Regions from separate parts of the Paenibacillus sp. J22P59 genome, predicted to be linked through region 4. Evidence: riboswitches for the same ligand, from Rfam matches in the RefSeq annotation. Region 4 holds a riboswitch; each other region holds the start of a gene.

Region 1 (3,113 bases), on a different contig from region 4:
AGCACAGGAGCTATTTGTCTATTTGCTGCATAATCGAGAACAAACTGTGGAGAAGGATGTATTGCTGGAACTGCTCTGGCCCTCTTTTGATTCACATCGAGCAGCTACCCAACTGTATACGTCAATCTATCATGTGCGCCAGACGTTAGTCCGTTCAGGAGCAAGCGTTCTTTCTATTAAAAAAGCAAGCTTAAAGGACGGCTATGTGCTGCATATGGGACAGGCGAGCATAGATATTGAGCAATGGGAGCAGCAGCTTGCCGAGCTGGATTTGATTAATGAAGACAATAAGGATCGCCATGAGGCCGTGTTTGCGGCATACACTCATGATTATTTAGCGGATTATGATTATATTTGGGCGGAGCCCGAGCGTGAACGATTGCGTATGTTGTGGCTGATTCATGCCCAGCAGCTGAGCCAATACTATATCAAGCATCACTATGTTAATGAAGCGATTAGGGTAAATCTACGTATCCAGCAAGTCAATCCCGTATTTGAACAGAGTTATTTGGACTTGATGAAGCTGTATGCTTCGATTAATAACGAGATCGCTGTGGAAGAGCAATATAAGCAATTGGCGGTCATCCTAAGAGAGCAATTGGATATTGAGCCAAGTGACGAAACGCACCAATGGTTAGAGCAGTGGAAGCAGGGCGGCATCGTTTAATTTTTATAGACTGAGAAAGTATAGGATTCGTATAGGGACGTAAGGAATAATAAAGATGGGAGGAGGTTCATTCGTGCGCAAGCGATCCTATCTATTAATTATTGCAGGAATTCTTATTATTTTATTTCCATTAATGAATGAGTGGTATTCGGAGCGCCAGCAAGATAAGCTGCTTGCTGAGGCAGAGAATTTAATGAATAAGCCGGCAGATGAAGCGAAGCAACTCCGCATGAGAGACGAATTGGAGACGGTATCGCAATTATTGGACGAGGGCTCGGAGGAAGAGGAGCAGACCTCCTTGGTGGACAAGGAGGGTTTGCTGGCCATTATAAGAATCGATGCAATTAATGTTAAGCTCCCTGTTCTGGAAGGAGCGACGAGGGATAACATGAGGCACGCAGCAGCACATATGTCGGAGACTCCACTGCCTGGCGAGATTGGCAATGCTGCGATTGCTGCGCACCGGGCCAAGACGAAGGGCAGGCTGTTCAACCGATTGGATGAGCTGGATACAGGGGATGCGATTACGGTTGAGACGCAAGCGGGGAATTATACCTACATCGTTACGAATAAATCCGTCGTATTGCCAACGGACCTATCTGTATTGTCGAGCAATAACCGCGATCGTATGCTTACTTTGATTACTTGTGATCCTATCGTAGACCCAACCCATCGACTCATTATTCATGCGAAGATGGATTCCGTTTAATAGAGAGTGAAAAAGAAAGATTGACATCGAATTTTGTTGTGATATGGTAAGGGTATAGTGCTTCATACGATAATGGCAAACCTGTCGAAAGGCAGGGACGCAAAGCTATAGGGCCTTCTTCGCGAGAAAAGGCAGCCTGGCCACCGAAGGGAGTTTTTTTATGCGCAAATTAGTTGTGATGCTGTTGGGTATCGTTCTTTTTTTCAATCTTACCCAAGGAATGGCGGATGCAAGTGACAAAGCGTGGCTGAAGACGGACAAGCTGTCCAAAGGCTTGGTCACGATTCATTATCCGGTTAATGCCAAAGTGAAGACCGTTGTCATGATAGCCAAAGGCAAACAAAGCTACACATATACCTTGTCCGCTGGCAAGCAGGAAGAGGGCTTCGCTCTTCAAATGGGCAACGGTGAATATACCATTACGATATTGGAGCATGCAAGCGGCAGCCGGTACAAAGCAGTAGATAGCAGCAAGCTGCAATTGAATCTTGCAGATAGCAAGACCGTCTACTTGAACTCCGTTCAGAATATGGAATGGAGCCCTACAAGCAAGGCGATAGCGAAGGCCAAGCAATTGGCAAGTGACAAGAAGACAGATTTGGATAAAGTAAAGGCTATCCATCAATATATTGTATCGAATATAACCTACGACAAGAAGCTCGCAGAAACTGCCTCCACCGACTACCTTCCACAGATTGATCGTACCTTCCTTGAGAAGAAGGATATATGCTATGGCTATGCTGCCTTATTCGGTGCGATGCTTCGGAGCTTGGATATTCCTACGAAGCTTGTTACAGGCAATTCGACTTATGTCGATACGTACCATGCTTGGAATGAGGTCTACCTGAATGGGAAATGGGTAACGATCGACACAACAGTCGATGCTGGAATGGGCAAGAGCAGCAAAAAAGGAACAATGATTAAAGATAATGCACAGTACAAAACGGACAAATACTACTAATTGGATGTCTAATAGAAAGCTTAAGCACTCATAGAGAGGGCTTAAGCTTTTTTTTTTTTTTGCATAATTTTTGGATATGTTTAGATTTTGGATAGATTTACAAGGTATACTAGAAGCGAGAGCATACTAGGCAGTTGGCATCATGATAGTTTTGTTTATACTAGTTACTGAAGACTAGGAGGTGAAAGAAGGAGTAGGTGTTTGGAATCAGATACAGAGAAGGGATGAGAGTTCGAGTGAAGAGTAATTCAATACGTAATAGTAGAATTTCAATCCTGCTCGTAGGATTGCTGCTGCTGCAGCTGTTGGTACAGCCCTTGGCTGCGCCTATTAACGCGGCTGTACCAATAACAGGATTGATTTTTGAGAAGTCAGCCTCCAAAAGTGTAGTGAATGTCGGAGAGACTTTTGAGTATTATCTGGATTATAGTGCCGCAGGGTCTACACAAGTCGGCAGGGAAATTACCATAGTTGATACAGTTCCTTCGCAGTTCGAGATTTTAGGGGGGGATTATACTTCTCGTAACGGTCAGACATTAACATTCGGACCCAGTATGTTAATCTCGGGAACGGCAGGGAGATTCTACATTGAGGTTAAGGTAAAGCCTACAGGAGTAAGCAGTTCCGTACAAACGACAAATACGGCTGCTGTAACTGTGGTGGACACGAATGAAAATACCACTTCCTCTGCCAATGTGGCAATTAATCCTGATCCGAATCCCATTCCGGATCCGGAGCCAAGTCCGTCAACGCCTGGGGTTATCGAATCGACCTAT
Region 2 (3,113 bases), on a different contig from region 4:
CTTCGAACGGTATCCGATTATCCATAGAATCATAGGCAATCGACATGAGCATAGCTACCATGTTATTCGTAATTTCGCCATATTCCCGCTCGCCAACAGCCATCCGATGCCCGATCTCATGAGTCAAGCCCCAGCCTGGATATACTTTACTGAAATCCTCTAGCATCAACCCTACTTCTCCACGCTGGATACCCGTATGGTCACCCGCTGCATACATGAAGCCGTATGGCTGCATCAATCTTACATTTTCTCGGATAAGCTTAGGATCATGCTGCTCACTTCGTCCATCCAGACCATAGAAATCAAAGTTTTTGTCTATCCAGTAGTCATAGCCGGTCAAAGTATCCATTGGGCTCAGACCTTGTGTAATAAACTTGTTGTAGGCATCCGTAGCCGTTCCCGTAAAGATAATCCGGTCGCTGACCATCTCGACCACGTCTATTAATTGGCGATCTCGAATGTTCGGGTGCGCCGCCTTGTCCTGGTCTACTCTTTGTTTATAGGCAGTCAAAAAGGCTTTGAATTGCTCGGGGTCCGTATTCTTCGTCATAAAAGGAATTTTCTCGACGCCTTCGAAACGAATACGAGGGGCTTTTCCTTGCTCTTCAGACGTATAGGGATTGACGATATATACCGTTCCGCCTTTCGTCACTTCATTCGAATAAGCGCTGTTGGTTGGAATTTCAGGTACTGTAATCGTGTTTTTACCCGGACGCAATTGTACGCCTCTTGCCCAGCTCGACCAAGAGCCCTCCTGTTGCGAGAATACTAGAGAAGGCACTTTCGCAGCAGACTCCACATCTACATAGACATTAATTTGATCGCCTGGCATAGCCACGAATCCGGTAGATTGATTGTTAGTTCCAAAGCCGAATCGTAGATTTTGCTGCGCATGCTTCTTCATATCCCCATGCTGCTCGGCTTGAATAGTCATCCCTTCCATATTGATTTCGCCACTAACGATCTTTTTAGCCAATTCTATTTGCTCTCTTAATAGAGAATATAGCGGATGGGCTTTCGCCGCGTCCTCAAGCGCTGCAATTGTTGCTGTACTATTATAAGCTGGTGTAACAGCACTCATCGTTCCATCTGTGAACAGGTTGTCTACCTGATCACTGACCGGATCTTCTTTGTACAAGGCAAATTCCGCTGCACTCGCCCAATCCTGATTCGCTTGCTTGAATACGAATTTCAATCTTTTAAAGGCAGTTGGCGCGAATTGAATCGCCACAATATCTCCCGTTGAGCCTTTATATTCACCAGTAGAAACGAGAGTAAAGTTGTCACCTTCATCCGTAGCTGAGCTGTAAATATCAAATTGCTGAGCGAAGCCTTTCCCTTTGGCACTGGATTGCCTAGCTGCATAGATAACGCGATTCAGGATCGTCTCCTCATTCAATTGGATAACGACTTCGTTCGTAAAGCTGGCAGAGTTAGGCTTGCCCGTTTCCCAATGGGTATCCATATTTCCATCAATAGCCTTATTTATTGCAGAGTTTGGATAGTTCCCGCCATTGCTTTTGATTGATTTAATATTCGTAGTGTTCATTTTGAATACTTCATTGTACGCTTGGAGAATTTCTTTGCCATATAAATCAAAAGGAGCTACAGAGGCTGCGCTTGTTGCACGAGCTTGGCTTACCAATACGTTTTTCGCTCCATTTGCTTGATGCAGCTCACTTGCTAACACATAACCTGTCTCACTGGAAAAACTGATTAGCATCGCTGCTGATGTGGCGATCGCAATCATTTTCTTCATACTTTTCTGCCCCCTGATGAATGATAATTCCAAACCACTGACTTAAAATAGGCGCAAAAAAACTACTCCATAAGAGTAGCCTGATTGTGAATAAAGCTGCATAGAAAAAAGACTCCATTACCTCAGCAGCTTTAAAAAACAAAAAGCGTCATACACTCTTTGGCAGCTGGCTGACATCGTTTTGCAACCTTAGTCCCTTTAGCTTTGCGTCCCTACATTTCCATAGGTTTGCCTATTCAGTTTGGAATACAAACAAACAATACCATAGTTTTATGTATACTGACATGAATATTTAGTAGCATATCCAAATAGGTATTTCAGATTATATTCAATAATTATTCAATAAACTATAATAAATATTACCATTAAATTAATGAATACTTCCAATTTATATAAAAAGATTATAAATCATTAATGTGCGTAACCAGGTTGCGCCCATTTTCTTTGGAGGCATAGAGTGCTTGATCTGCTTTCTTCACGAGCGTTGCGTCAGAATCTATAGGGGTAACGGTAGCTATGCCTATACTCACTGTCAGCTTCCCTGTTTCCCATCTAGAATCCGCTACTGCATGCCGTAAGTTGTCAGCTATCGCCTTTGACTCTTCTATATCTGTGCCAGACAGGATAAGGACAAATTCTTCTCCACCATACCTGGCCGCCACATCCTCTTGACGAGCATGGGACTGTAAGATTTGCGCCAATTTTTCCAGAACCTGATCGCCTGTCTGATGGCCCCATGTATCATTCACATGCTTGAAGTGGTCAATATCTACTATAAACAGAGAAAATGGCGTCTGTTCATCTCTATATTTCGCTATTTGTTCTTCCAGTTTCTCTTGAAAAAATCTTCGATTCTTCAGTCCCGTGAGCTTATCTGTTATAGATAAGTTCACGAGAATCGCATTAATTTCCATCAATTCAGCTTGCTTCTGCTCAATCTCCATATGAATTTGTTTCAGCTTCTCAAGTGCTTGATCTTTTTCCCAATAAGCTTCTTCAATTTGTTTCTTTGCAGCCCGAAGCTCCAGCTCATAGTCCATTCGTTTGCCCATTTGGACCAATACACAATCAATCATCTCTATACCGTTATTCTCATACCTTCGCCCATTCACGATAAAAGGAATCGCTTCTCCTTTATGATCCTTCAAGCTTAGAAGCATCTCTTCTACATGCCCATTAAGCTGTATGTACGGATAAAAGTAAGAATGAAAAATAAGCTTATTTGCCGTAGACATAATAGATTCCAAATGCTTATGCACCAGGTCCTCCCGATGATATCCCATCTTATCAAGAAAAGTTTGATTCACAATCGTGATCATTCCTTCATGTGTAATAGAGATAAATCCACATGGCG
Region 3 (3,113 bases), on a different contig from region 4:
CTACCAAGCTGAGCTACGTCCCGTAATAAAGATGGTGCCGGCGAGAGGATTCGAACCCCCGACCTACTGATTACAAGTCAGTTGCTCTACCAACTGAGCTACACCGGCGTGGTATGTCTTGGACACAAAAGTTATTATGCCATATGCTGAACGTTAATGCAATAGTTTTTTTAAATTATTTTTTTGCCTTGAAATGTACGACTGCGCTGTAATGCATTTTCTCCGTATTTGGGTTGAATACAGTATGATGCTGCACGGAATATACCTCAAGCAATAGCCCCTTGTTATTGTCAATCTGCTGGTCGATTCGCTTCTCTAATGTCCTCAAATCATACGCCTCGAAAAACTCCACTTTATCAGCGATAAGATCTAATCTAAACTCCATTTGTTACAGCCTCTTCTCAACTAGTATTTAGAATAAATCTATTATACCTTTCCTTCTCGATGTTTCAAAGTCTGTTCAACAGGTTAAACAGTCTTACACTGGTCAAGACGATCAGCAAATTGATATCGAATCTCGAAATGGAGGAATGACAAATGAAACCATCTGTACATGTTGTTGAATCAGGAGTAGGCGCTTTATCCGCGGTAAGAGAGTTGAATGTTAGAGGGTTTAATCAGGATGATATTTTTGTCCTAGCCCATGAAGAGGACCGTGAGGATTCATTGTCTGAATGGACAAATGCAAATAAAATCGGCGTGACGGAAGAAGGCGTGTTCAATGCGCTGGCTAATTTGTTCCGCAGTCGTGGTGATGAGCTAAGAGCGAAGCTTGAATCAGTCGGCTTGACTGAGAGAGAAGCAGAGCATTATGAGCAAGAGCTGGACAGGGGCAAGGTCCTTGTCATTGCTAAGCAATAAAAGTTAGGCCCATTCGTGTAGAAGGCGGTGAATGAAATGACCATTAAACATCGTGTTCCCTGTTTTGATAGCGAGGTTATCGTGAAGGAAATAGGTGAGGATGGACAGGCATTTCAGCTTAGTATTCAGAGTACGTCGAATCCACTTGGAATAGGCAACATCCTAGGAAGCTATTCCAACGAGGAGGAAGCTATAGGCTATTCCAACCAATTTTGTACCTTTTACACTGTTGCTCGTGAGAAAGGCTATTATTTGAAAGACACTAGCTTCGTTAAGCCGGAGCAACCGGACATACCTGTATCGGTTGTCTTATCAGAAGCTAAGGACGAGAGTCAGCTAAAAGAACTATTGCTAGCATAGATGAAAATGGGACTAGGTGCTTACTTAAGCACCTGGTCCCATTTTTTGGTTTTACAAATTGTAGGATATCACCTAAAATGGATCGGTATTGAAGAAGTTCAATGCGATTAACTGAAAAAGGCAAACTTATTGAAAAATAAGGACGCAAAGTTATGGGCCTAAGGTTGTATGACTAAGGTTGCCAGACCTCCAGATCCAGGACTAAAGAGCTGATAAAGCCATTTGCCCTTCTTTTGGGGTTCAAATGGCTTTGTTTTTTTCAGATACAGAGGAGAGAAAGCAATGCATCAGGTCAGACAATGGAAGAGCAAGGCGGCTAGGTTAGTGAATAAGCAAAAAATTACGGTGAAGCTGCTGTTAATTACTTCGCTTATCACCTTATTCAACGTGGGTGCTGGATATTTTATTTACACGCAAAATCTATCGGTATCCAATGCCGTGAAGGATGCGGAGCAATTGACTGCTGCGGAGCGAGAATATCGTGATGTTACCGACTTGCTATTGAAGACTATGCTGCTGATGGTGAATGCGATCGAGAACGATGATGTCGACACTAAGCCAATTACGGTTAATCTGGAGGCAGTCCCTGATAAGCTGGCAAAGCTTAGGGAGAAATTTGAGAAGCTGGATAAGAAATATTCGACTAACGATAAGGGAAAACAATATGCGAATCAGGTAAATGTGCTTCAGCTTGGGTATGAGGAGTTAAATAGCTTCGATCTCAGCTATGGAGAGCGAAATTCGGAAGTTAGAGCGTTACATATAAGAAATTTAATCGGTGTCTATACCGTCACTTTGAGTTATGCAAGTGATGTTATCGGAGAAAAAATGAATGCCGATGTGTTGGAAACAAATACGAGATTGTCCAAAAGTCTAGAGAAAGCTAATATTATCGTTATTATCAATGTTATCTTTTTAGCTCTACTCCCTTTTCTTATGTCCTATCAGCTTGGCCAAAGCATTAAGAAGGGTCTCGCTGGAATTATGGGGCGCATTAATGCCTATAAGAACAGCGATTTCACCTATAGCAGGAAGCTTGACAGGTTCGATGAATTCGGCGATATTGACCGATCCCTGTCGGCGATGGGTGGTACGCTGCGGGATACGATTAAATCGACGCTTGAGGTCAGCCATACCGTTCTTGGAATATCTGCTCAAATGGGTGAAATGGTTGGACGCAATCAAACCGCATCAGAGCAGGTAAAGGGACAGATTGTGCTCGGGACCGAGGTGCTGCTCTCGCAATATGATGATGCGTCATCTATATCTGCCATTACAGAAGAGATATCGGCGAGCTCACAGCAAATTGCTGCTTCCAGTGAATATATTAATAAAGATATGCAGGAGATGAAGCTGTCGTCCAATAGCGGCTCACAAGATATGGAAGGTGTCGTCCAAATGGTGAAGCGGGCTGCTGAGCAGTACGAGCAGGTTACGAAAGCTTTTGCAAGCATGACGGTTCGGTATAGCAATGTAACCAAATTTCTGGAGGGCATTCAGGATTTGAATACGCAGACCAATCTACTGTCTCTTAATGCTTCTATTGAATCAGCTAGAGCCGGCGAGCATGGCCGAGGCTTCGCTGTCGTTGCAGAAGAAATTCGCAAGCTCTCCGGCCAGACTGATTCGATATCCAAAAACATTGCGAAGGAACTAAAGCTTATCCAAGGTGATGTGACGCTTACGAGTCAACGTATCGGAGAATTCGCCCAGATCATATCGTCGACAAGGGAGGCTTCATTGACAGCATCCGTTACGTTCCAAGGTCTGGAGCAGCAAAGCAGTTCATTGTCGGAACAAGTCAGCGAAATATCGGTAGCGATCTCGGAGATTACGATTGGCATGACACAGATCGTCACAGCAGTGGATCAATTGCTCGGCACTTCGTCTGA
Region 4 (3,113 bases):
TGTCTATCGTCCCCAGCTTATTGGCATATAATCAACAATTCGTCCAAGAGAAGTCCTATGAGGATTACTTAACGGACAAGTACCCGGATAAAAGAATAGCGATTCTTACTTGCATGGATGCACGGCTTAGCGAGCTGCTTCCGAAGGCGCTTGGTTTGAAGAATGGCGATGCGAAGTATATTAAAAATGCGGGTGCCATCCTAACCCAGCCCTTCGGCAGCGCTATGAGAAGCATTCTGGTAGCGGTATATGAATTAGGAGCACGCGAGATTATTGTCATAGGTCATCTCAATTGCGGAATGACGGAGATTGAACCGGATCGGATTATCAGCAAGTTTGCCGAGCATGGCATCGATCCTTTGGTTATTGAGACACTTGAAAATTCGGGCATTCGAATGGAAAAGTTTCTGCGCGGGTTTGAGCGCCCGGAGGATGGGGTCATGCATAGCGTTAAGATGATCCGCAAGCATCCGCTGTTCCCTGAGGCTATCCCTGTACATGGGTTTGTTATGGACCCGGAGACAGGCGCACTTGAGATGATTGTGGAGGATTATAGAGAATAATTCCATTAAGGTATAGGCCATGCAATCATTTCTAAAATATAGAATTTGCTATTCGTCTCAAAGTAAGGTATTATTAGTATATTGGAATTTAACCTAATTCACATATTGCCGAGGGTTATTATTTTAATTACTAACCTTGTGCAATATGTGAATTTTTATTTGTAACAGGATAAGAATTTCATGTAAAATTTGGAGGTGTTTCTATGCAAACAGGAACAGTTAAATGGTTTAATGCAGAAAAAGGATTTGGTTTTATCGAGGTTGAAGGCGGCGAAGATGTATTCGTACATTTCAGCGCAATTACAGGCGACGGCTTCAAATCGCTTGACGAAGGTCAAAAAGTAGAGTTTAACGTCGTTCAAGGTCAAAGAGGCCAACAGGCTGAGAACGTTGTAAAACTGTAGAATAATGATCAAATCCCCAAACGAACCGTTTGGGGATTTTTAATATCATGCTACCCAGTCACAAAGATTGTTCTGAGGGGGAAGGTCCATTGAATTATTCTTGGAATAGACCGTTGGAGAATTTACCTGAAGAAATGACCACTATTTGGTCCTGTACAAGCGTACAATGCAACGGTTGGATAAGAGATAGCTTCTCATTCAAAGAAGATCCTGTATGCTTGCAGTGTAAGTCTTCTATGATTAGCAGCACTAAGGTTCTGCCGATACTGATCTCGTCCGATCAGCAAATCAAGCTGCACAGAAAGAACCAAAAAGCAGGGAAAATATCGTAATACTATGATGTGTAAACCCACAACCGCACGAGGTTGTGGGTTTTTGCTGTCCAGCTTCATTATGACGTTACAATAATGTGAGATATGATGCAGCCCTTTCTGGTATGAATAGAAAAGAGAGGAAAGCAGCTAGCGCGGCTTATTTTTTTATCGACGGATAACAGCGGGATCGCCCGCTGTAATTCGTATTTTTTGGTTGTTTTGCATGAAATTTGTCGGAAAAAAACAGCTAAAAATCGCGAACAGACACGATGTTTGTCGGTATTAAAATAATGCCAAAAAAGCATGAAAATGCTACCAATTTCACGTTCCTTTTAGTAAAATATAAATATTATAATAACATATAGAAAAGGCAAACTATGCGAGAGCATAGGACGCAAAGCCACGGGTCTTAAGTAAATTCATATGACAGCCGGGTTGCAGACCGACATATCTATTATGTTGATTGGAGACCAAATAGCTGCACATGCATCGCTGTTGGTTTTTTTTATATGGGAATCAAAACAAACCTTTCTCTCATCACGACCCATTGTATTGATATGCGTCAGGAGGATTGCGCCCATGTGGAGACTTCTCGTTAATTCCGACCCCCTTCGCAGGTGGCTCTTTATTGCAGGAGCTGTTATCTTAGCTCTTGGTAGCGCTTCACAGCCCTTGCAGCTTATTTATGGCATTACGTTTACCTTCACGAATATTCTGCTGCTGTCTTTGGTCCGATTGTTCGGATTGCGAGTTGGACTGCCTGCTGCTGCCGTCGTGTATGCTGCCGCTATATTCCTATTCTATGATCCAGCGTTTGTAAGTATCTTCCTGCTCGAAGTTTGTTGGATTGGTTATTGGCTGTTAAGAAGGCCAGGCTCCATGATTAAGATGGATGGCTTATTCTGGTTAATAATCGGTACCCCGATTACGTTTGTTGCTTGCTTGCTCTCTGGGGTATTCTCTCCGACCGAATTTTTTCTGCTGCTTGCTATTACGGCATCCAATGGTTTGTTCAATACGTTAGTCGCAGAAATATTAGTCGATTATTTGCCCTTGGCACGGTGGCTTGGCCTTATTAAGGACAAATCTCGCCCAATCCCGTTCCGCAGGGTGCTGTTCCACCTCTCGATAGCCGTTGTAGCTCTATCGTTCCTCGTGAATATGATCATTAGCGGTTGGAATTCCTATGATGTGTCGACTCGCACGACACTCCAAACGGCCAGCAATACGGCGAACAGCATAATGAAAGAACTTGAGCAATGGAAGCAAGAGGATGTACTGGGTATTCGCACAGAGCATATTATACAGATGGGATATCTTCAAGAAATTATTAATCGAAATACGACTCAGAAGCTGTTCGACCTTACGATCACCAGCACAGAGCGGAATAAGGTATTGGCGACCAGCAATGCAATGCCTCTGACAGCTCAACAGCATGCTGAAGCAACGTCGGCTATTCCTATCGTAGAAAACTTTTTCATTGAAGTACCTGCCCAATCGACCGTTCTTCTCCCAACCCAACAATGGCGGAATGCACATTATGTTTATAAGGTTGAGCTGAACCGGGTTCCCTTGACGCTTAGGGTCAGTGTTCCTGTTGAGGTGTACCAGGGACAGATGTTCCGAGAATATATTTATCAATTGCTGTATATGCTCGGAAGCGTCGCGATTGCCGCTATGCTGGCATTAGCTATTAATCGCTGGTTAAGCCGCAGCCTGATGCAACTGGCTGAATCGACGACCGATCTGCCTATGAAGCTGAAGCAGATGGTCCCTTTGGAATGGCCGAACAGCAGTATATTAGAGATTTCCTCACTCGTACACAACTTTAA

What was found. Region 4 has a riboswitch for cyclic di-GMP ahead of AC50YO_RS21410 (putative bifunctional diguanylate cyclase/phosphodiesterase). Riboswitches for the same ligand answer to the same signal wherever they lie in the genome.
Region 1: it holds a riboswitch for cyclic di-GMP, as region 4 does, so the genes downstream of both, AC50YO_RS05765 (transglutaminase-like domain-containing protein) here and AC50YO_RS21410 (putative bifunctional diguanylate cyclase/phosphodiesterase) in region 4, are expected to answer to the same signal.
Region 2: it holds a riboswitch for cyclic di-GMP, as region 4 does, so the genes downstream of both, AC50YO_RS01075 (NPCBM/NEW2 domain-containing protein) here and AC50YO_RS21410 (putative bifunctional diguanylate cyclase/phosphodiesterase) in region 4, are expected to answer to the same signal.
Region 3: it holds a riboswitch for cyclic di-GMP, as region 4 does, so the genes downstream of both, AC50YO_RS06215 (methyl-accepting chemotaxis protein) here and AC50YO_RS21410 (putative bifunctional diguanylate cyclase/phosphodiesterase) in region 4, are expected to answer to the same signal.

Annotation. Positions count from the first base shown of each region.
Region 1 covers NZ_JBXENX010000003.1:105,761-108,873, forward strand. The annotation lists gene AC50YO_RS05755 (response regulator) at 1-667, shown strand, start outside; gene AC50YO_RS05760 (class D sortase) at 741-1,376, shown strand; cyclic di-GMP riboswitch class I at 1,441-1,524, shown strand; gene AC50YO_RS05765 (transglutaminase-like domain-containing protein) at 1,537-2,337, shown strand; gene AC50YO_RS05770 (SdrD B-like domain-containing protein) at 2,574-3,113, shown strand, end outside.
Region 2 covers NZ_JBXENX010000001.1:207,129-210,241, reverse strand. The annotation lists gene AC50YO_RS01075 (NPCBM/NEW2 domain-containing protein) at 1-1,759, opposite strand, end outside; cyclic di-GMP riboswitch class I at 1,918-2,002, opposite strand; gene AC50YO_RS01070 (sensor domain-containing diguanylate cyclase) at 2,161-3,113, opposite strand, start outside.
Region 3 covers NZ_JBXENX010000003.1:197,938-201,050, forward strand. The annotation lists tRNA gene AC50YO_RS06190 (tRNA-Pro) at 1-23, opposite strand, end outside; tRNA gene AC50YO_RS06195 (tRNA-Thr) at 33-108, opposite strand; gene AC50YO_RS06200 (YrzA family protein) at 176-385, opposite strand; gene AC50YO_RS06205 (YflT domain-containing protein) at 538-861, shown strand; gene AC50YO_RS06210 (hypothetical protein) at 898-1,221, shown strand; cyclic di-GMP riboswitch class I at 1,331-1,415, shown strand; gene AC50YO_RS06215 (methyl-accepting chemotaxis protein) at 1,504-3,113, shown strand, end outside.
Region 4 covers NZ_JBXENX010000014.1:103,442-106,554, forward strand. The annotation lists gene AC50YO_RS21395 (beta-class carbonic anhydrase) at 1-563, shown strand, start outside; gene AC50YO_RS21400 (cold-shock protein) at 767-967, shown strand; gene AC50YO_RS21405 (cold-shock protein) at 1,057-1,299, shown strand; cyclic di-GMP riboswitch class I at 1,641-1,724, shown strand; gene AC50YO_RS21410 (putative bifunctional diguanylate cyclase/phosphodiesterase) at 1,861-3,113, shown strand, end outside.